One region of the Streptomyces sp. AHU1 genome, then DNA from elsewhere that is predicted to be linked to it. Evidence: riboswitches for the same ligand, from Rfam matches in the RefSeq annotation. Region 1 holds a riboswitch; the other holds the start of a gene.
The links. Region 1 has a riboswitch for glycine ahead of gcvT (glycine cleavage system aminomethyltransferase GcvT). Riboswitches for the same ligand answer to the same signal wherever they lie in the genome.
Positions count from the first base shown of each region.

Region 2: it holds a riboswitch for glycine, as region 1 does, so the genes downstream of both, gcvP (aminomethyl-transferring glycine dehydrogenase) here and gcvT (glycine cleavage system aminomethyltransferase GcvT) in region 1, are expected to answer to the same signal.

Region 1 covers NZ_CP174283.1:6,182,118-6,193,517, forward strand. The annotation lists gene ACICHK_RS27645 (glycoside hydrolase family 25 protein) at 1-182, opposite strand, end outside; gene ACICHK_RS27650 (MFS transporter) at 704-1,894, shown strand; gene ACICHK_RS27655 (L-serine ammonia-lyase) at 2,021-3,388, opposite strand; gene glyA (serine hydroxymethyltransferase) at 3,554-4,813, opposite strand; gene gcvH (glycine cleavage system protein GcvH) at 4,825-5,202, opposite strand; gene gcvT (glycine cleavage system aminomethyltransferase GcvT) at 5,417-6,535, opposite strand; glycine riboswitch at 6,678-6,774, opposite strand; gene ACICHK_RS27675 (AAA family ATPase) at 6,926-7,618, shown strand; gene ACICHK_RS27680 (enhanced serine sensitivity protein SseB) at 7,682-8,458, shown strand; gene ACICHK_RS27685 (enhanced serine sensitivity protein SseB C-terminal domain-containing protein) at 8,686-9,486, shown strand; gene ACICHK_RS27690 (ABC transporter permease) at 9,961-10,959, shown strand; gene ACICHK_RS27695 (ABC transporter substrate-binding protein) at 10,994-11,400, shown strand, end outside.
Region 2 covers NZ_CP174283.1:1,767,164-1,778,563, forward strand. The annotation lists gene gcvP (aminomethyl-transferring glycine dehydrogenase) at 1-2,394, opposite strand, end outside; glycine riboswitch at 2,573-2,668, opposite strand; gene ACICHK_RS08135 (PRC-barrel domain-containing protein) at 2,783-3,151, shown strand; gene ACICHK_RS08140 (DNA polymerase IV) at 3,328-4,824, opposite strand; gene ACICHK_RS08145 (MerR family transcriptional regulator) at 4,899-5,573, opposite strand; gene ACICHK_RS08150 (bifunctional nuclease family protein) at 5,790-6,263, opposite strand; gene ACICHK_RS08155 (MerR family transcriptional regulator) at 6,349-7,104, opposite strand; gene ACICHK_RS08160 (FHA domain-containing protein) at 7,147-8,103, opposite strand; gene ACICHK_RS08165 (DUF881 domain-containing protein) at 8,165-9,010, opposite strand; gene ACICHK_RS08170 (small basic family protein) at 9,016-9,348, opposite strand; gene ACICHK_RS08175 (DUF881 domain-containing protein) at 9,345-10,250, opposite strand; gene ACICHK_RS08180 (sugar phosphate nucleotidyltransferase) at 10,349-11,400, opposite strand, start outside.

The DNA of each region.
Region 1 (11,400 bases):
CCGGGCCACAGGAAGTGGTAGAAGCCGACGACGCAGTCCGCGTCGCGGGCCGTCCTCACCTGCGCGGTGAGTTTCGGATTGACGTACGAGCGGCCCTCCGTCGCCTTGACGAAGACGAAGGAGAGGCCGGCGGTGCTGTACGTGGACGACTGGTAGGCGCTGACGTCGATGCCTCGCAGCATGGGGGGAGCCTCCGTGCGTGGGGGGAAGGGGGACGGGCCGCGCGGGCGCGATGCCCGGCGGCGGATGCCCGGTGGCCGCGGGGAACGGCCGCCGTTGTCCGCGGGGCGGGTCCGTGAGGGACAACTGCCTTTGGAATTCCCCTACTTCGTCCCCTCCACGCTCGCACGTGTGACCGGTACGCCCGTATCCGTCCGCACGGTCCTCCCGCCCCGGGCCGGTCGGCCGCGCCGCGATGGCCCATCGGCCGGGCCCCAGGGGCCGGGTGGCCCACGCGGCGGAGCGGCCCTTTCGCGGATTCTTGCTCCGGGCGGCGAGGTGCGCGGACGCGCCGCCGCCCTGCGGGACCGGGGGACGACCGGGCCCGGCCGGCGTGAGTGAAGGAGCGGGCGGAATGCTGCAGTCGTCGAGAAACCAGGAGCCGGAACGGGGCCCGGGGCCGGAGCAGGAGCGGCCCTCCGGGCAGGCGCAGGCGCAGGCACAGGAGCCGGCGCCCGTGGCCGTACCCGGCAGGGCGTGGCTGATGCTGGCGCTGGCCACGGTCGGCTTCGCCGTCAACTTCTGGGCGTGGGCGCTGCTCAGCCCGCTCGGCCCGCGCTTCAAGGACTCCCTGGACCTGTCCTCCTTCCAGCAGTCGCTCCTGGTGGCGGTGCCGGTCGTGGTGGGCTCGCTGGGCCGCATCCCGGTCGGGGCCCTCACCGACCGGTTCGGCGGCCGGGTGATGTTCCCGCTGGTCTCGGCCACCACGATCGTCCCCGTGCTCTACCTCGGCCTCGCCGGGCACTCCTCGCTGACGGCCCTGCTGGCCGGCGGCTTCTTCCTCGGCATCGGGGGCACGGCCTTCGCCGTCGGGGTACCGCTCGTCAGCGCATGGTTCCCGCCCGAGCGGAGGGGCCTGGCCATCGGGATCTTCGGCGCGGGCATGGGCGGTACCGCCGTCAGCGCCCTGACCACGGTGAAGCTGGTGGACGCGCACGGTCTGGCCGCCCCGTTCCTGATCACCGCCGCGGTGCTGGCCGTGTACGCGGTGACGGCGGCGCTCCTGCTGCGCGACGCCCCGGGCCGCGCCGTGCCGACGGAGCCGCTCGCCCGCCGCCTGGCCGCCACCGTCCGGCTGGGCATCACCTGGCAGGCCTCGGCCCTGTACGCGGTGGCGTTCGGCGGCTACGTGGCCTTCTCCGTCTACCTGCCGACCTACCTCAAGACCGGCTACGGCCTGCCCCAGGCCGACGCGGCGAACCGGATGGCCGGATTCGTGCTGCTGGCCGTGGCGATGCGGCCGGTCGGCGGCTGGCTGTCGGACCGCCTCGGCCCGGTCCGGGTCCTCACCGGATCGCTGAGCGTGCTGCTCGCCGGAGCGGTGGTGCAGTCGCTGACGCCCTCGCTGGCCCCGGTCGGCACCATCGCCTTCCTCGCCATGGGCGCCGCCCTCGGCGCGGGCAGCGGAGCGGTCTTCGCTCTGGTGGCGCTGCTGGCCCCGGGCGGCCAGGTCGGCTCGGTCACCGGCATCGTCGGCGCGGCGGGCGGACTGGGCGGCTTCCTGCCGCCCCTGGTCATGGGCGTGCTCTACGGGAAGTACGGGGACTACGGGGCCGGCCTGGCCCTGCTGGGCCTCGTCGCCGCCGCGGCACTGGCCTTCACCGGCACCGGGGTCCGCCACGCGGTGTCCCGGCGGGCTCCGGCCGCCCCCGCGGCCCCGGCACGGACGCACTGACGGCCCGCCGCCGTCGCCGAAGGGCCGGTCCCCCGTCCGCGCGGACGGGGGACCGGCCCTCTCGTCGTCTCCGGTCCGGCCGGGGTGCGGGGCGCGGGCCCGCCGGTCAGGGCCGGCGGCGGACGCTCAGCACTCGATGATGTTGACCGCCAGCCCGCCCCGGGCCGTCTCCTTGTACTTCACGCTCATGTCGGCGCCGGTCTCCTTCATGGTCTTGATGACCTTGTCGAGGGAGACCAGGTGCGAGCCGTCGCCGCGCATGGCCATCCGGGCGGCCGTCACGGCCTTCACGGCGGCCATGCCGTTGCGCTCGATGCAGGGGATCTGGACCAGGCCGCCGACCGGGTCGCAGGTCAGGCCGAGGTTGTGCTCCATGCCGATCTCGGCGGCGTTCTCGACCTGCTCGGGGCTGCCGCCCAGCACCTCCGCGAGCGCGCCGGCCGCCATGGAGCAGGCCGAGCCGACCTCGCCCTGGCAGCCGACCTCGGCGCCCGAGATGGAGGCGTTCTCCTTGAAGAGCATGCCGATCGCCCCGGCCGCGAGCAGGAACCGTACGACACCGTCCTCGTCGGCGCCCGGCACGAAGTTGATGTAGTAGTGCAGCACCGCCGGGATGATGCCCGCCGCGCCGTTGGTGGGGGCGGTGACCACCCGGCCGCCCGCCGCGTTCTCCTCGTTGACCGCCATCGCGTAGAGGGTGATCCACTCCATCGCGTGGGCCAGCGGGTCGCCCTCGGCGCGCAGCTGGCGGGCCGAGAGGGGGGCTCGGCGGCGGACCTTGAGACCGCCGGGCAGGATGCCCTCACGGGTCATGCCGCGCGAGACGCAGGCCTGCATCACGCGCCAGATCCCGAGGAGCCCCTCGCGGATCTCCTCCTCGGTGCGCCAGGCCCGCTCGTTCTCCAGCATCAGGGCGGAGATCGACAGACCGGTCTCCTTGGTGAGCCGCAGCAGCTCGTCGCCCGTGCGGAACGGGTACTTCAGGACCGTGTCGTCGAGCTTGATGCGGTCCTCGCCGACCGCGTCCTCGTCGACCACGAAGCCGCCGCCGACCGAGTAGTACGTCTTCTCCAGGACGAGGTCGCCCGAGGCGTCGTACGCGAAGATCGTCATGCCGTTGGCGTGGTACGGCAGGGCCTTGCGGCGGTGCAGGATCAGGTCGTCGTCGAAGGAGAAGTCGATCTCGTGCTCGCCGAGCAGCCGGATCCGGCCCGAGGCCTTGATCTGCTCGACCCGCTCGTCGGCGCCCTCCACGTCCACCGTCCGGGGCGAGGCGCCCTCCAGGCCGAGCAGCACCGCCTTGGGGGTGCCGTGGCCGTGGCCGGTCGCGCCCAGGGAGCCGTACAGCTCGGCGCGTATCGACGTGACCGGGGCCAGCAGGCCCTCGTTGCGCAGCCGCCGGGCGAACATGCGCGCGGCGCGCATCGGACCCACCGTGTGGGAGCTGGACGGGCCGATGCCGATCGAGAACAGGTCGAAGACCGAGATGGCCACGGGAACTCCTTGCTGATGTCGCCGGACGCCGTTGTCCGGCCGAGGTGGTGCGGGGACTGCATGGAACGGGGCACCGCGCTCTGCTTCCAGTGTGCGCGGTGCCCCGGATGTCCGTACGAATACAGACCGTACGGGTGAAAAGGAAATGAAGGAAATCCTACGGAACTACTTCAGGCCGGGGTACAACGGGTGCTTGTCGGCCAGAGCGGACACACGGGCCTTCAGGGACTCCGTGTCGTAGGACGGCTTCAGCGTCTCGGCGATGATGTCCGCGACCTCGGTGAAGTCCTCGGCCGTGAAGCCGCGGGTGGCGAGGGCGGGCGTGCCGATGCGCAGGCCGGAGGTGACCATCGGCGGGCGCGGGTCGTTCGGGATGGCGTTGCGGTTGACCGTGATGCCGACCTCGTGGAGGCGGTCCTCGGCCTGCTGCCCGTCCAGCTCGGAGTTGCGCAGGTCGACCAGGACCAGGTGCACGTCCGTGCCCCCGGACAGGACGTCCACGCCGACGGCCTTCACGTCGTCCCGCACCAGACGCTCGGCCAGGATGCGCGCGCCGTCCAGCGTGCGCTGCTGGCGCTCCTTGAAGTCGCCCGAGGCGGCGACCTTGAAGGAGACGGCCTTGGCGGCGATCACGTGCTCCAGGGGGCCGCCCTGGAAGCCCGGGAAGACCGAGGAGTTCAGCTTCTTCGCGAACTCCTTCTTCGCCAGGATGATGCCGCCGCGGGGGCCGCCGAGGGTCTTGTGCGTGGTGGAGGTGACCACGTCCGCGAACGGCACCGGGTTCGGGTGCAGACCCGCCGCGACCAGACCCGCGAAGTGGGCCATGTCGACCCACAGGAAGGCCCCGGCCTCGTCCGCGATCCGGCGGAACTCGGCGAAGTCGAGCTGACGCGGGTACGCCGACCAGCCGGCGATGATCACCTTCGGGCGGTGCTCCTTGGCGAGCCGCTCGACCTCGGCCATGTCGACCAGGCCGTTCTCGTCCACGTGGTACGCGACCACGTCGAACTGCTTGCCCGAGAAGTTCAGGCGCATGCCGTGGGTCAGGTGGCCGCCGTGGGCCAGGTCCAGGCCGAGGATGGTGTCCCCGGGCTGGGCCAGCGCGAACAGCGCGGCCTGGTTGGCGGAGGCGCCCGAGTGGGGCTGGACGTTGGCGTACTCGGCGCCGAACAGGTCCTTGACCCGGTCGATGGCGATCTGCTCGGCCACGTCGACGTGCTCGCAGCCGCCGTAGTAGCGGCGGCCCGGGTAGCCCTCGGCGTACTTGTTGGTCAGGACCGAGCCCTGGGCCTCCATGACCGCGACCGGAGCGAAGTTCTCCGAGGCGATCATCTCCAGGGTCGACTGCTGGCGGTGCAGCTCGGCGTCGACGGCGGCCGCGACGTCCGGGTCGAGCTCGTGGAGGGGGGTGTTCATGAGCGACATGCGGTGACTCCTCAGCCGGCCGTGAAGGCGGTGTACTCGTCGGCGGACATCAGGTCCTCGGGCTCGTCCGTGACGCGCACCTTGAACAGCCAGCCGCCCTCGAAGGGGGCGGAGTTGACCAGGGCGGGGTCGTCCACGACGTCCTGGTTGGCCTCGACGACCTCACCGTCGACCGGGGAGTACAGGTCGCTGACGGACTTGGTCGACTCCAGTTCGCCGCAGGCCTCGCCCGCGGTCACCGTGTCACCGACCTCCGGGAGCTGGGCGTAGACGACGTCGCCGAGCGCGTTGGCCGCGAACTCGGTGATGCCGACCGTCCGGACGCCGCCCTCGGCGTCGGACAGCCACTCGTGCTCCTTGCTGTAACGCAGCTGCTGGGGGTTGCTCATGACCTGAATTCTCCTGTACGCGGTGGAGTGCTGTTGCACGGGGCTGTACGGCCTTGATTACACGGGGGAATCAGCCGGTTGCTGCGTGCTACGGTTGTGTCGTTTCCCGGGCTGGTTTCAACCCGGCTGGCGCTGATCGCGTCAGACTCGATGGCTTGCCTGGTCATCGAGCAGCGTGAGTCAGGAATCCCTTGCCTTCGTGGTCAGGGAGGATTCAATTCTGGCGCTTGTAGAAGGGGAGCGAGACGACCTGGTGCGGCTCGCTTTTCCCTCGGATGTCCACGCCCACCCCGGCGGTGCCCGGCGCGGCGTGCGCGGCGTCGACGTACGCCATCGCGATCGGCTTGCCCAGCGTGGGGGAGGGGGCGCCGGAGGTGATCTCGCCGATCACCTCGCCGCCGGCGACGACCGCGTACCCGGCGCGCGGCACCCGGCGGCCCTCGGCGATCAGGCCGACGAGGACCCGCGGCGGGTTCTGCTCGGCGCGGGAGGCGGCCTCCTGGAGCGCCGCGCGGCCCACGAAGTCGCCGTCCTTCTCGAACTTCACGACCCGGCCGAGGCCGGCGTCGAAGGGGGTCAGCGAGGTGGTCAGCTCGTGCCCGTACAGCGGCATGCCGGCCTCCAGGCGCAGCGTGTCGCGGCAGGACAGGCCGCAGGGGACGAGACCGGCCGGGGCGCCCGCGTCGGTGAGCGCCTGCCACACCTTCTCGGCGTCGGCGGGGGCGACGAACAGTTCGAAGCCGTCCTCGCCGGTGTAGCCGGTGCGGGCGATCAGGGCCGGAACGCCGGCCACGGTGCCGGGCAGGCCCGCGTAGTACTTCAGGCCGTCGAGGTCGGCGTCGGTGACCGCCTTGAGGATGCCGGGCGACTCGGGGCCCTGCACGGCGATCAGCGCGTACGCGTCACGGTCGTCGCGCACCACGGCGTCGAAACCGGCGGCGCGCCCGGTCAGCGCGTCCAGCACCACCTGGGCGTTGGAGGCGTTGGCGACGACCATGTATTCCTGTTCGGCCAGGCGGTAGACGATCAGGTCGTCCAGGATGCCGCCGTCCTCCTGGCAGATCATGGTGTAGCGGGCGCGGCCGGTGCCGACGGTGGCGATGTTGCCGACCAGCGCGTGGTTCAGGAGGTCGGCCGCCTGCGGTCCGGTGACGGTGATCTCGCCCATGTGGGAGAGGTCGAAGAGGCCGGCCTTCGTGCGGACGGCGATGTGCTCGTCGCGCTCCGAGCCGTACCGCAGGGGCATGTCCCAGCCCGCGAAGTCGGTCATGGTCGCGCCGAGCGAACGATGCAGGGCGTCGAGCGCGGTGTGACGGGGTGCGTTGCTGCTCATCGGTGTGGCTCCCAAGGCATGACGGCGAGGTCGTTCCTCCCCATCTGTCATCGGAACCTGAGAGGTTCGTCGTGACCACTCGGGGACACGACTTGCACCTTGGGTGGGACCGCTGTGACAGCGGCCCGCTTTTCAGATGTGCCTCGCCCGCGCGGTAACGGGGCCTGAGAGATTCAAGGGAGGGACTTGCTCCTTCGGCGCCCGGGTACACGTACCCAGGACTCTCCCGCGCGGATTCAAGCGGCCGGTATGCAGTTGGCGCGGTCATCATCGCACGCGCCGTCCGGTCCCGGCAGCCCGCCATCTGTGACCGGGCTGTGGCGGTCCGCGTACGGAAACGGGAAGCGCCGGGCATTACCTTCTCTTTACACTCGTCGGGGATGAGACCCCATGTCCAAGGGGAGGACGGTCACGGTGAACAGGACCACGGCGTACGCGACGACCTCGGGTCTCGCACTGCCCGAGCAACCCGGCGCACCGGCCCGGAAGGCCCGCGGCCCGCTCCCGGCGGCTGTCGTGCGGGACCTCCGCGACCGGGTCGGGCACAGTCCGCACGGCCTCCGCTTCGGGGCGCGCGACCTCGTCGTGGTCACCGGACTGCCCGGCAGCGGCAAGTCGACGCTGATGCGGCGGGCGGTGCGGGGCACGCGCGTCGACTCGCAGGACACCCGTGACCGCTGGGACGGCCGGATGGCCGGGCTGCTGCCGTACGCGGTCTACCGCCCCCTCGTCCGCGTCGCGCACTACGCCGGCCTGCGCCGCGCCCTGCGCGAGGGCGGCGGACTCGTCGTGCACGACTGCGGTACGCAGGCCTGGGTGCGCCGCTGGCTCGCCCGCGAGGCCCGGCGCCGCGGCGGCGCGCTGCACCTGCTGCTGCTCGACGTCACGCCCGGCACCGCGCTGGACGGCCAGCGCGAGCGCGGCCGGGGCGTCTCGCGCTACGCCTTCGCCCGCCATCGCGGCGCGGTCGCCCGGCTGCTGCGCTCCGCCGAGCGGGGAGACCTGCCCGAGGGGTGCCGGTCCGCGGTCCTCATCGACCGGGACGCGGCGGACGTGCTGCGAAGGATCGACTTCGGCCACTGAGAGGTCTCGGTGGCCCACTAACCTTTCCAGCCGGAACAACGGTTCGAAGCGGGCGGTAGACAGATGGACTTTCCGGCACAGGCGCACCCCCATCCGCACGGCGGTTGGCCCGGCAACGAGCTGGAGGAGGTGTTGTCCTCCGCGCTCGGCGTGCCCGCGGGGCCCTCGACGGCCGCTCGCATCGTCGAGGTGCTCGGCCGCAGCTTCGTGTGGGTGCCGCTGCCCAACGGCGGCGGCCCGGGGAGCGGTGCGCTCGATCTGCCCACGATGGACTTCGGGGGCCAGGTGTACGTCCCCGTCTTCAGCTCCGAGGAGCAGTTCCGCCAGGTCGTCGGCGGCCACATGTCGTACACGATCGCGCCCGCCGTGGAGTTCGCCCGCGGACTTCCGCCGCAGGTCGGCATCGTGGTGAACCCGGACGGCGTGGTCGGGATCCCGCTGCCGCCGCCGGCCGTCGCCGAGCTGTGCAGGGCCGGGCGGACCGAGCTGGACGGGGCGGCCACCGGGGGCCGTGTGCGGCTCTTCGAGCCCGACTGGCAGGACGACCCGATGGACTTCCTCGCCGCGGCCTCGGCGGAGTTCGCCGCGACCGGCGTCGTCCTGAGCGCCCGCCGCTGTCTGGCCAGCATCGAGGGCGACGAACCGGTCATGTTCATCGGTGTCGAGCTCTCGGCGTGGGAGGGCGACGCCCGCGCGCTGCCCCTGGACGCCCTGGGCCGTGCCCTCGGCCGCGTCCCGGTGAACATTCCGGTGAACCTGGTTCTCCTCGACGTGGCGCAGGACCCGGTCGGCGACTGGATGCGGGACCGGGTGCGCCCCTTCTACCAGCACGGTCACTGAACGGCGCCCGCGTCGAGGGCGCCCGGCGGGGCCGTGCGCCCTCCTCGCGGGGCCCGCGGCCGCCCCTCGGGGCGCATCCCGGCTCTCGACTGCTTCCCCCGGCGGAGCACGATCGCCGCATAAGCTGGTTTCATGGCCTGGTCGAGATGTTGACGCATGTCGGTGACCGGTGCCTCGGGCACAAAGGATGAGTTCGTCGTGAATTGTTCGCGAAGGGGCGGTTGAGGGTGAGCGCGTCGGGCACGGCCGCGGCCGGGCAGGTCGAGCACATGCTGCGCCAGGTGACTCCCGGGCGTTACGACGCCTACGAGGCGCTCCTTCGCGCGCTCGCGACCCCGTCGTCCGGCCAGGTGTGGATGCTGCTGTGGCACGGCCAGGCCGGCTCCCCGGACGCCCAGTACGGGAACATGCAGGTGGACGGTTTCGGGTACGCGCCCTGCGTCACCTCGGCCCAGGAGCTCTCGGCCAGTGGCTGGAATCGCAGTTACGAGGTCGTGGACGGGCTGGACGTCGCCCGGACCCTGTACCCCGACCACTTCGGCCTCTGGCTCAACCCGCACGCCCCGGGCGGTGGCCTCGGCATCCCGTGGCTGGATCTGCGCCGTATCGCCACGGGCCTGGAGCGACAGCCCGCGGGCCCGCTCCAGCTGTCCGAACCCGCCATCGAGATCCCGCAGTTCTACGCCCTGCTCACGCAGAACGCCCATCGCACCCCGTCCGTACGGTCGTTGCGCCGGGCCTGGGTCCAACCCACGGTCGGGGCGCCCTATCTGGCCATCGGCCTCGACGTGTACGACACCTCGCCGCCCGCCGTCGACTCGGTCCGGGCGATGATGCAGCAGTCCATCGGCGCGGTCCCGGACGGGCTGCCCGTCTCCACCGTCGCGATGTCGGACGAGTTCGACCCGGTCGCGATGTGGCTGCGCGCCAACGCACGTCCGTTCTACGACCGCGAGGCGCACGCCGCGCCCTCCCAGGCGCCGACAGCGGGCGGTTACGGCTATCCGCCGGCCCGCGGCGGCTACTGAGGGCGTTCCGAATTCCGGACCTGTCGCATGTCCGTGCGAGAACGACTGGCATCATGATTCTGCACACGGCCTCCATGTGGTGTGCGTTCCATGCTGCTGACCTGCGGGGAAGCGGGCGATGCGTTGATTGTCCCTTTTGGTGGGACTTCTGATCAAAAAGACCCTCATGTGGTATTTGGGGTCAATTGATAGTCGTCCGGTTCCAGTTACCCACTGTTCGGATAACGGAATCCCCCAACAAGCATCACGGTTGCGCATACATTCCCCATGAGGCCTGGCACCCGATCGTCGCAGCACTGAAGACTCCCCCAACAGGCACGGAATCTTCGATCCTGTGAACGAGCGCAAGTCGAACCATCAGCCGGGCCATCGAGTCGCACCATCTGCGGCCGACTTCCCGGCGAGCAAGTGAACCAAGCCGCAGACAGCGGCAGTCGTAGGCCGGTCACCACCGGCGAGAGGGGTCGGGTCACTGTGACCGCACCGATCGAGACCACCGCGGCGGCAACGGACGCGCAGCCAGAGGCTGTGCTCGCCGGAGCCGGCAAGGGGCAGATCGAGGGCCGTTCCCTGGGACAGATCGCCTGGACGCGCTTCAAGCGCGACAAGGTGGCGGTCGCCGGCGGTGTCATCGTCGTACTGCTCATCCTGATGGCGATTCTCTCCCGCCCCCTCCAGTCGATGCTGGGGCTGGACCCGAACGCCTTCAACCAGGACCTGATCGACCCGAACACCTCGCTGCCCAAGGGCGACCTGGGCGGCATGAGCGGTGACCACCCGCTCGGTGTGGACCCGAAGTTCGGACGCGACATCGCCACCCGAGTCCTGGAGGGCTCCTGGGTGTCGCTGGTGGTCGCCTTCGGCGCCACCATCCTGTCGAACGTCATCGGCGCGATCCTCGGTGTCGTGGCGGGTTACTACGGCGGGCGGGTCGACTCGATCATCAGCCGGCTGATGGACACGTTCCTCGCCTTCCCGCTCCTGCTGTTCGCCATCTCCATCTCCGCGACCCTGCAGGGCGGCGCGTTCGGTCTCAACGGACTGCCGCTGCACCTCGCCGTGCTCATCTTCGTGATCGGCTTCTTCAACTGGCCCTACCTGGGCCGGATCGTCCGAGGCCAGGCGATGGCACTGCGGGAGCGCGAGTTCGTGGACGCCTCCCGCGGCATGGGAGCCAAGGCTCCGTACATCCTGTTCCGGGAGCTCATGCCCAACCTGGTCGGCCCGATCATCGTCTACTCGACGCTGCTCATCCCGACCAACATCCTCTTCGAGGCGTCCCTGAGCTTCCTCGGCGTCGGCATCCAGCCGCCGCAGGCTTCCTGGGGCGGCATGCTCCGCGAGGCGGTCACCTACTACCAGGTGGACCCCGCGTACATGGTCGTCCCGGGCCTCGCCATCTTCCTCACCGTCCTGGCGTTCAACCTGCTCGGTGACGGTCTCCGTGACGCTCTCGACCCGCGCAGTCGCTGACGACTGCCACCGAGAGATCGAAAAGTTTCCAACAATGGAGGGGAAAGCTCCCATCATGCGAAGGTCAGCGCTGGCCGCGATCGCGGCCATCGGCTCCGCCAGCCTGTTCCTCACGGGCTGCAGCAAGGCCGATGACAGCAAGAACGACAACGGCACGAAGTCGGCCGGCGCCGACGCCGCGACCAAGGGCGTCGTGAACGCTTCGGACAAGAAGGGCGGGACGCTCACCTACGAGCTGTCCGACGTCCCGGACTCGTTCGACCCGGGCAACACGTACTACGCGTACATGTACAACCTGAGCCGTCTGTGGGCCCGCCCGCTGATGACCTTCCAGCCCGGTGCGGGCGAGAAGGGCAACACCCTCGTCCCCGACCTCGCGGCCGGCAAGGGCGAGCCGAGCGACGGCGGCAAGACCTGGACGTACAAGCTGCGCGCCGGTGT
Region 2 (11,400 bases), 4.4 Mb from region 1:
CTCCAGACGCTTGGCGATGTAGTTGGCGGAGAGCACGGCCACCTGCGTGGCGCGCTTGAGGCCCTCGCCGCCCATCAGCCGGACGTACGACCAGGAGATGGGCAGGATGCCCGCGGAACCCCAGGGAGCGGCCGAGATGGGGCCGACACCGGTCTCAGGACCGGCCTCGGGCTGGAGCGGGTGGTTCGGCAGGTACGGCGCCAGGTGCGCGCGCACACCGACCGGGCCGACGCCGGGGCCGCCGCCGCCGTGCGGGATGCAGAAGGTCTTGTGCAGGTTCAGGTGCGAGACGTCGCCGCCGAAGTGGCCCGGCTTGGCGAGGCCCACCAGGGCGTTGAGGTTGGCGCCGTCGACGTAGACCTGGCCGCCGGCCTCGTGCACCTGGGCGCAGATGTCGGCGACGTGCTCCTCGAAGACACCGTGCGTGGACGGGTACGTGATCATCAGCACCGACAGCTCGTCGCGGTACTGCTCGATCTTGGCGCGCAGGTCCTCGACGTCGATCTCTCCGTCGTCCGCGGTCTTCACGACGACGACCTTCATGCCGGCCATCACGGCGCTGGCGGCGTTGGTGCCGTGCGCGGAGGACGGGATGAGGCAGACGGTGCGCTGGTCGTCGCCGTTGGCACGGTGGTAGCCGCGGACGGCCAGCAGACCGGCCAGCTCGCCCTGCGAACCGGCGTTGGGCTGGAGCGACACCTTGTCGTAGCCCGTGACCTCGGCGAGCTGGTCCTCCAGCTCGTGGATGAGCGTCAGATAGCCCCGCGCCTGGTCGGCGGGCGCGAAGGGGTGCAGCTGGCCGAACTCGGGCCAGGTGACCGGCTCCATCTCGGTGGTCGCGTTGAGCTTCATGGTGCAGGAGCCCAGCGGGATCATGCCGCGGTCGAGCGCGTAGTCGCGGTCGGAGAGCTTGCGCAGGTAGCGCAGCATCGCGGTCTCGGAGCGGTGCTCGTGGAACACGGGGTGCGTGAGGTACGCGTCGGTGCGCAGCAGCGCGGCCGGCAGGGTGTCCTCGGTGCTCGCGTCCAGCGCCTCGATGTCGCCCTCGACACCGAACGCGGCCCACACCACGGCCAGCTGCTCGCGCGTGGTGGTCTCGTCGCACGAGATCGACACCTGGTCGGCGTCGACGAGGTGGAGGTTGACGCCGTTCTCGCAGGCAGCGGCGACGATGCCGGCGGCACGGCCCGGGACCCGCACGGTGAGCGTGTCGAAGTAGGCGCCGTGCACGAGCTCGGCACCGCCCGCGGCGAGTCCGGCGGCCAGGACCGTGGCGTAGCGGTGGGTACGCCGTGCGATGGTCCGCAGGCCCTCGGGGCCGTGGTAGACCGCGTACATGCCGGCCATGACGGCGAGGAGCACCTGGGCGGTGCAGATGTTGCTGGTCGCCTTCTCGCGGCGGATGTGCTGCTCGCGCGTCTGCAGGGCGAGGCGGTACGCCTTGTTCCCGTCGGCGTCCACGGAGACACCGACGAGACGGCCGGGGAGGCTGCGCGCGAACTTCTCGCGGACCGCCATGTAACCGGCGTGCGGGCCGCCGAAGCCCATCGGCACGCCGAAGCGCTGGGTCGTACCGACCGCGATGTCCGCGCCGAGCTCACCGGGCGAGGTCAGCAGGGTCAGGGCGAGCAGATCGGCCGCGACGGTGACGACGGCGCCCAGCTCGTGCGCCTGCTCGACGAGCGGCTTGATGTCGCGTACGGCCCCGGAGGCGCCCGGGTACTGGATCAGCACGCCGTTGATCTCGCGCCCGGCGAGGTCGGCCGGGATGCCGTCGGAGAGGTCGGCGACGACGATCTCGACGCCGGTCGGCTCTGCGCGTGTCTCTATGACGGCGACGGTCTGCGGCAGCGCGTCCGCGTCGACCAGGAAGAGGCCCTTCTTGTTCTTGCCCATGCGGCGGGACAGCGCCATGGCCTCGGCGGCGGCGGTGCCCTCGTCGAGGAGGGAGGCGCCGGAGGTGGGCAGCCCGGTCAGCTCGGCGACGACGGTCTGGAAGTTCAGCAGCGCCTCGAGGCGGCCCTGCGAGATCTCCGGCTGGTACGGCGTGTACGCGGTGTACCAGGCCGGGTTCTCCATGACGTTGCGCAGGATCACCGGGGGCGTGAACGTGCCGTAGTAACCGAGGCCGATCATCGAACCGAGCACCTGGTTGCGGTCCGCGAGGGAGCGGAGCTCGGCCAGGACCTCGGCCTCGGTGCGGGCGGCCGGCAGCTTCAGGGCCTCGACGTTCTTGATGACGTCCGGCACCGCGGCGGCCGTCAGCTCGTCGAGCGAGCCGTATCCGACCTGGGCGAGCATCTTGGCCCGCGCCTCGAGGTCGGGACCGATGTGACGCTGCTCGAAGGGAATTCCCTGTTCGAGCTCGGAGAGCGGAATGCGATGGGCGGTCATGGCGGAGGCCTCCTGGTCTGACGCGACCTTCGAGGGGCACCCCGGCACGGGCACCCCGACGGCCTCCCCCTCTGTCATCTCAACCTGAGAGTTTCACCGGATGGTCCTGCGGACGACCCGGCTTTCACCGTCGGTGAGAGCGGAGGCCATCGACACCCGCCCTGCTTTCCAGAGTGACCTCGTCCGTGCGGTACGTGGGCCTGAGAGATTCCGGGGAGGATTTGCTCCTTCGGCGCCTCCGACCAAATCCGGAGGACTCTCCCGCACGGGATCAGCAGCCGCTTGCCAGCCTACCAGCGAGGACAAGACGGAAGCCTTCGAGTGGCCGCCTTCACAAAAGTGCCCTTTTGTAGTACTTACGGATGAGTTTGCGACCACTGGAGGGACCGTGCAGACCGACATCGATCCGCGCAACCTGATCGGCCGCAAGGCGTTCGACAGCAACGGCACCAAGATCGGCACGATCGACGAGGTCTACCTCGACGACGCGACCGGTGTCCCGGAGTGGGCGGCCATACGCACCGGGTTGTTCAGCAGGGACGCCTTCGTGCCCCTGGAGCCCAGCGAGATCGTCGAGGGAGCCCTGCGCATCCCCTTCGACCGGGCCCTGATCAAGGACGCCCCCGACTTCGGCGTCGGGCGCCACCTCTCCCCCGAACAGGAACTCCAGCTCTACCACCACTACGGCCTCGACGTGGCGTCCCCTCCGCCGCCCGACCGGGACTTCGGCCGCCTGGCAGGCTCGGAAGACGCCTGACCCCCGAACCGAACCGTCCCGCTCCTGCCTCTCGGGCCCCGGCCCCACGTCCCCGTCCCCGGGACGGACGGTCCGAAGACCGATGTCCGGCCCGTCGGCCCGACAGCCGGGGTCCGCGCGTTCCGGCCTCCGGCACCGACGCCCGAGGCCGGTCGCCCGGCCTCCGGCTCCAGCGGTCAGGGGGCCGTCGGCCCGGCTCCGGACACGGACGCCCCGGGATCCCGCGTCCCGGCCCCGGACACCGACGGCCCGGGGCCTGCCGTCCCGGCTTCCGGTGCCGACGGCCCCGAACCGGGCGGCAGCCCCTCGGCGTCATCGGGTCCTCGCTCCACCAGGGGCAGCGGGTCGGCCGGTTCCAGCCGCGGGTCGTCCGTCCGGAAGGTGCGTACCCGGCCGGGCCCGGACCAGGGCGTCTCGAACCGCACCGTGACCCGCCCCAGCCCGCTCCCCTGCACCCAGCCGTGCCCGTACTCGGCATGACGCACGTCGTGCCCGGAGGGCCACCGCCGCTCCGCGGGCACCGCCTCCTCGGCCACGGCCGCCGGTTCGGCCGGCTCCTCCGCGGCAGGCTCCTCTGCCGCCGGCTCCCCCACGGCCGCGGCCTGTGCCTGCGCGAACAGGTCCTCCTGCGTGTAGTCGGCGAGCCCCGAGACGCCGACCCCCAGCAGACGGACACCGCCGGTCGTGTCCACGCCCTCCAGCAGCCGGGCGGCCGCCTCCCGGACGACGCCGGGGTCGTCCGTGGGCCCCCGCAGCGTCTCGGACCGGGTCAGCGTCGAGAAGTCGTACCGGCGCACCTTGAGCACGATGGTCCGGCCCGACAGCCCGGCCCGGCGCAGCCGCTCCACACACCGTTCCGCGAGCCGCTGCACCTCCAGCCCCACCCGGACCCGGTCGTGGATGTCCACGTCGTACGTGTCCTCGACGGACACCGACTTGGCCTCCCGCTCGGCCACCACGGGCCGCTCGTCGTGGGCCAGCGCCATCGCGAACAGCGCGTGCCCGTGGGCCTTCCCCAGCAGCCGTACGAGCTCGTCCTCGCCCGCCTCGGCGAGTTCCTCGACGGTGGTGATGCCCGCCCGCCGCAGATGGTCGCCGGTGGCCGGCCCCACGCCCGGCAGCGTCCGCACCGTCATCGGTCCCAGCAGCGCCCGCTCGGTGCCCGGCTCGATCAGGACGAGGCCGTCGGGCTTGGCCTGCTCCGAGGCGATCTTCGCCAGCATCTTGGAGGCGGCCAGCCCCACCGACCCCGTGAGTCCCGTGACGGCCCGGATGTCCGCGCGCAGCTTGGCACCGGTCAGCCGCGCCGACGTCTCGTCCCACGCCGCCCCGCCCGCCGCCAGGTCCACGAACGCCTCGTCCAGGCTCAGCGGCTCCACCAACGGCGACAGGGCCCGCAGCAGCCCCATCACCTGCTCGCTGATCTCTCGGTACAGTCCGAAGCGCGGCACGAGATAGGCGGCGTTCGGTGCGCGCCTGCGGGCCTGGGCCATGGGCATGGCCGAGTGCACCCCGAAGACGCGTGCCTCGTACGAGGCGGTGGCGACGACCCCACGGGGCCCGAGCCCGCCCACGACGACGGCCTTCCCGCGCAGACTCGGCTTGGACGCCTGCTCCGCCGAGGCGTAGAAGGCGTCCATGTCGAGATGCAGGATCGTGGGCGCGGTTCTCACGTGTCCGATGCTGCCCTACGCCACTGACAACGCCCCCGGCAGGCCCGGGGCGCCATGCCGTCGGACGCGGCGCGTCACACCGCGCGGTTGCGCCTGCGCGCCAGTTCGTCGGCGGGATGGTGCGCGAGGAGCGTCTCCCCGGTGTCCACGCGCTCTCCGTGCAGCTGGGACAGGGCGCCCTCGACGTCCCGCCACACCACGCCCACGGCGATGCCGAAGACGCCCTGACCGCCCTGCAGCAGCGCGTGGACCTCGTCCGGGGACGTGCACTCGTAGACCGTCGCGCCGTCGCTCATGAGCGTCATGCGCTCCAGGTCCTGGAAGCCGCGCTCCCTCAGGTGCTGGACCGTGGTGCGGATGTTCTGCAGCGACACCCCGGTGTCGAGGAACCGCTTGACGATCTTCAGGACCACCACGTCCCGGAAGCTGTACAGGCGCTGTGTCCCCGACCCGTAGGCGGGACGCACGCTGGGCTCGACCAGACCGGTCCGGGCCCAGTAGTCCAGCTGCCGGTAGGTGATGCCCGCGGCGGCGCACGCCGTGGGCCCCCGGTAGCCGACCTCCTCGGGAGCGGTCCCTTCCTCGTCGGGCACTGCCGCCGGCCTCAGTGGAACATGATCGGCCGCGCTGCCATGCTGGGGGCGCCCCCTGCTCGAGCCGAGCCGAGAGCTTGGGGGAGGGTACGGGCCGCTCTCCCCCGGACCGCGTCCGGGAGCACCCCCAGCCGTACCGTCGCCGCTGCTTCTCACGCCGACCTCCGTCCTTGACCTGCCTTCTCGACGGTAGGCAGTCACCAGGGGCTCGTCAACGATCGCCACACTCGGCACGCCGAGTGATAATCACCCTAAGAGTGGTTTCCCGTGCCCTACCGCGGGGAAAGGCTAGCCGAATGCTCTCGGCGCGGGCCGCGGCACACCACACTCGCCGCGGGCAAATGCCCCGGAGGGATCCTCCACCAGGCCGTCTCACTGGCTGTTGGTGCCGAAGTCCTCGGGCGAGATCTGGTCGAGGAACTCGCGGAACTTCTCCACCTCGTCCTCCTGCTCGTCCGGGATGGCGATACCCGCGTCGTCGAGCACCCCGTCGCTGCCGTAGATCGGCGTACCGGTGCGCAGCGCGAGCGCTATGGCGTCGGACGGCCTGGCACTCACCTCGACCCCGCTGGCGAAGACGAGCTCGGCGTAGAAGACGCCTTCACGCAGGTCGGTGATGCGTACTTCGGTGAGTTCCTGGCCGACGGCTTCCAGCACGTCCTTGAACAGGTCGTGGGTCAGCGGCCGCGCGGGGGCCATGCCCTGCTGGGCGAAGGCGATCGCCGTCGCCTCCCCCGGTCCGATCCAGATGGGGAGGTAACGGTCGCCTCCCACTTCACGCAGAAGCACGATCGGTTGGTTGGAGGGCATTTCGACCCGGACACCTACGACATCGAGCTCGTTCACACAGCAACCCTAGGCCGTGCCCGGGACGTTTGGGTAGTCGGGCACAGAACGGGTGGACGATCCGCGCCCGCGCCGATGGCGCGGATCAGCGCAACCGCACACCCAGCGCGGTCTGCACCAGCGCCGCGTGCAGCTTCACCGTGAGACCCGCGAGCTCCTTCGTACGGGCCTCCGCGTGCGCCCGGGTCTGCGGGTTGCGGTGGCGCCGCAAGGGGGCGACCACCTGGTCCACCAGTCCCGCGTCGCGCTCCGCCGCGGCCTTCATCGCCCGCAGGTGACGCGGCTCGATCCCGAAGCGCCCCAGCTCGACGACGAGCGCGGCGACGGTCACCGCCTCCGCGTCGTAGACCCCGTCGGGCAAGGGGCCGATCAGTCCGTACGACTCCCACTCCTGGAGCTGCTGCTCACCGATCTCCGCGGCGGCCAGCAGCTCCTCACGGCCCACCCGGGCCACCGTGGGCCCCTCGGGCTCGCCGTAGAGCTCCCCGAGGGGTTCTCCCTCACCCGCGTCGCGCTGGCGGCCCACGGAGGGCAGGCGCACCTGCTCACCGCGCGCCAGGGCGTCCAGGTGCTCACGGATCACCTTCAGCGGGAGGTAGTGGTCGCGCTGCATCCTCAGGACGTGACCGAGGCGCTCGACGTCGTCCGCGCTGAACTTGCGGTACCCCGAAGGAGTCCGCTGCGGCTCGACCAGCCCCTCGGACTCCAGGAACCTGATCTTGGAGATGGTGACTTCGGGGAACTCGTCACGCAGCAGGCTCAGCACCGCGCCGATGCTCATCAGCCCACTGTCCGCGGCGGCGGTGCCGCTGCCGGCACCGCCGCTCGGTGTTTGAAGCATGGACATTCCCTCGGTGTCCCCCCGGACGGAATTGGGGGAGGGTCAGATGCCCCGCTGGCTCGCGTAGAACACCAGCCGGTACTTGCCGATCTGCACCTCGTCACCGTTGGACAGAGGGACCTGGTCGATCCGCTCCCGGTTGACGTACGTGCCGTTCAGGCTGCCGACGTCGGCGACCGTGAACGAACCGTCCGCGACGCGACGGAACTCCACGTGCCGACGCGACACGGTCACGTCGTCGAGGAAGATGTCGCTCTGCGGATGACGCCCGGCCGTGGTCAGCTCACCGTCCAGCAGGAAGCGGCTGCCCGAGTTGGGGCCACGGCGCACCACCAGGAGCGCCGAACCGACCGGCAGCGCGTCGACGGCCGCCTGTGCCTCCGGGGAGAGCATCGGCGACGGCGTCTGGCCCGTCACCTCGGCGTCGTAGGCCTCGATGCCGGAGATGGAGATCGTGGACGTCGTCTCCGACGGACGCTCCGGTCCGCCCCGCAGCGGCGCACCGCAGTTGGAACAGAACCGGCTGTTCTCCGCGTTGCGGTTCCCGCACCTCGTACACACCTGGGCCGACATGGACGGATCCTCCTGCCGCGGCTGCCCACCAGGGGCATGGGACGCATACGGATCGGAGGCGAACCCTCCACCCGCGCTCGAGGCTGACGGTTCTCCGAAACCTATGCGGCCGGGCTGGCCAGGGTCAACAGACGACGCGCCCTGACCACCAGGACCGGCGACCTGGTCCCGGAACAGCGGACGGTCACCTCCCTGGGCCTCCGCGTCTCCCTGACGCGGTGCGCGGTGACGGGCAGTCGCGTTGTCGCCACTGTCCTCTCGCGTGCTCTTGCCGAACAACTTCGCAAACAACTTCACGGGCGATTCCCCTTGACCGAAACAGACCCGCCCGTGGGGCAGGACGAACCCTGATTGAACACACCGGTCGACCCGGACACCCTCACAACGTCCGTATCCACCAGACAGTTTCCACCACGCACCACCCATTCGGTGCGCCGACCCCCCGCAACCTCCTGCCCTCGCCCGACAGCCCTCATCCGACCGCCGTTCACCGGGAGGACGACCGAGCGTAGTCAGGCCGCTCCGCCGGTCGCAAGGCATCGACGACGATCTTCGTCGACCGGTCCACCGTGACGGTGGCCTGCTCCTTCTCCAGTGTCTGCACCACGCCTCCCGGAATGTTCAGCGCCGGCTCCAGGTCCTGCGGCTTGCCGATGACCTTGAAACGATAAGGCTGGGTGATCTTGTTCCCGTCGACCTTCACTCCGCTTCCGGAATCGGCCAGATAGGTACCGGCGACCACACGCACGCCGTTCACCTGGATCGCCTCCGCACCGGCGGCGCGCAGCTCCTGGACGGCGTCGAGCAGCATGTCCGCTTTGACCGTTCCCTTCGCGTCGTCGATCGTCAGGGTGATGCCAGGCCCCTGAGCGGCCACGGTGCCCGCCAGGATGCCGAGTTGCTTCTCCTTCTCGACCGTCTGCTTGCGGGCCTCCTCGGCCTGGTCCGAGCTGTTCTCCAGCTCGGTGCGCTGGTCCTCGAGGCCCTGCTTCTCGTCTTCAAGACGCTGAGTTCGGCTGTCGAGTTCATCGAGGATGCGCACGAGATCCTCCTGACGCGCGCCACGCAGCGCGCTGTCGCCGTCGCTGTTGGACGCCACCTGGACGGCCAGGCCGAAACCGAGGCCGAACAGCAGCACGGCGACGATGAGTTGGGCACGCGACACCCGCGGCGGCCACAGCCCGGCGACCAGCCTCTGGCGGCCGGACAGCGACGGCGCGTCACCCTCCTCGGCCGGCTGCGGCTCGGGCTCCTCCACGGCCGCGGGGACCTCTTCCGGCAGCTCCTTGCGCAGCGGGTTCTCGGGGGTCCCGTCCTCGTTCTCGTTGCTCATCGGCCTCACGCCCGGAACACGTGCCGACGGATGGCCGCGGCGTTGGAGAAGATCCGGATGCCGAGGACGACCACGACACCCGTGGACAGCTGGGCCCCCACGCCCAACTTGTCACCCAGGAAAACGATCAGTGCGGCGACGACCACGTTCGACAGGAACGACACCACGAAGACCTTGTCGTCGAAGATGCCGTCGAGCATCGCGCGCAGACCGCCGAACACGGCGTCGAGCGCCGCCACTACGGCGATCGGAAGGTAAGGCTCGACGACCGCCGGGACCTCGGGCCGGACCAACAGTCCAGCCACGACTCCCACGACGAGGCCCAGTACGGCGATCACGGTGTGCCCTTCTCTGTTCTCGGCTCTGCTGTACGTACGATCACACTCGGTGCGGCGGACAACCGGACGTCCCCCTCGGCGGAGATGCTGGTCCTGATGCCGTAGTTCTCCTGCAGGGCATGCAGATACAGTCCGTCGTCGCTGTTCTGGAACCTGGTGCTGAGCCGCTGGCCGTCCCCCACCGCGAGCACCGTGTACGGCGGCACCAGCGGCTTGTTGTCGACCAGTATCGCGTCACCCGCGGCCCTGATGGCCGACAGGGCGGTCAGCCGCTGCCCATTGACGGAGATGGCCTCGGCTCCGGACTCCCACAGCCCGTTGACCACGCGCTGCATGTCACGGTCCCGCACCCGTCCGGTGTCGGAGAAACCCGAGGTCTCCCGCGGATTGCCGGCATCACCGCCCGCACTGGCCTCCTTGGCGTCGTCGACGACGAGCTTCACGCCCGGTCCGTGCACATCGGTGGCGCCGGACAGGATGCCCACGAGGTCGGCCTGGTCCCCGCCGTCCTTCTTCAGCGCCGCACGCTGGCGGGCGCTCACATCGGCGCGCAGGGTGTCGACGCCGCTCTCCAGCTTGTCCGCGGCCGCCGTCTCCCGCTCGATGCGGTCGATGAGCTCCTGGCGCTCCTTGGCCACGACGGGGGCCGCCAACCGGGCGTTCGCCGCCCCCACCGTGACCACGAGCGCGGCGAGCACCAGCCCCGCGGCGAGGCCCATCTTGGCCCGCAGCGTCTTCGGCATGCCGCCGGCACCCTCCGCCTCCCTGCGGGCCGCCGCTTCGGCGTACCCCTCGTCGAGGCTGTGGTCCATGACGTTGGTGAGCAGCGACATGGAGGCGTCCGGGCGCGAGGGGCGTGGAGCGCTGCTCCGAACGGGGGGCTGCTGCGGCATGCCGCACATCGTCGCACGTCGCGGGTACTACCTCCGAATGGCCCCACCGACGTGCCGGACAGGCCCCCTTGGGGGCACTTGTCCGACACGTACGAGTGAAGATCGTTTCAGCGGCCCGCGCTGTCCACGACGGCCGACCACTCGTCGAGCAGAGCCTCCGCGGAAGCGTCGTCAGGGCCCTCCGCCCACAGATGCGTGACAGCCTCGGCCGGATCGGGCAGCACCATCACCCAGCGTCCGTCCGCCTCCACGACCCGGACGCCGTCCGTCGTGTCCACGAAGCGGTCTCCCGCCTCCTCCACGACCCTGCGCATCACCAGCCCCTTCACGGCCCACGGGGTCGCGAGATCCCGCTTGAGGACGTGCGCCCGGGGAATCCGCGCGTCGATCTGGCTGAGCGTGAGCTGTGTCCGCGCCACGAGACCGATGAGCCGTACGAACGCGGCCGCACCGTCGAAGACCCCGCTGAACTCGGGAATGATGAAGCCGCCGCGCGCGTCACCGCCGAAGATCGTCGACTCCTCGCGGCCGACCCGGGTCAGATCGTCCGGCGACGTGGTCGTCCACTCCACCTGCGTGCCGTGGTACGCCGCCACCTGCTCGGCGATCCGCGTGGTCGTGACCGGAAGCGCCACCCTCCCGCTGCGCCGCTCCGCGGCCACCAGGTCGAGCATCACGAGCAGGGCCCTGTCGTCCTCGACGATCCGCCCCTTCTCGTCGACGAGCGAGAGCCGCTCGCCCACCGGGTCGAAGCGCACCCCGAACGCGGCCCGCGCCGACGCGACGATCTCGCCCAGCCGCACCAGACCGGCCCGGCGCGTCTCCGCCGTCTCGGTCGGCCTGGACTCGTCGAGACCGGGGTTGATGGTGAGGGAGTCCACACCGAGCTTGCCCAGCAGGCTGGGCAGCACCAGTCCGGCGCTGCCGTTGGAGGCGTCGACGACCACCTTCAGCCCAGAATCCGCGATCCCGGTGGTGTCGACATTGCGCAGCAGCGATCCCGTGTACGAGTCGTAGACGCTCGCCGGGAAGTGCAGGTCCCCGATCTCGCCGGGGAAGGCACGCCGGTACTCCTGTCGCGCGAATACCCGGTCCAGCTTCCGCTGGCCACCCTGCGACAGGTCGGCACCCTGACCGTCGAAGAACATGATGTCGACGG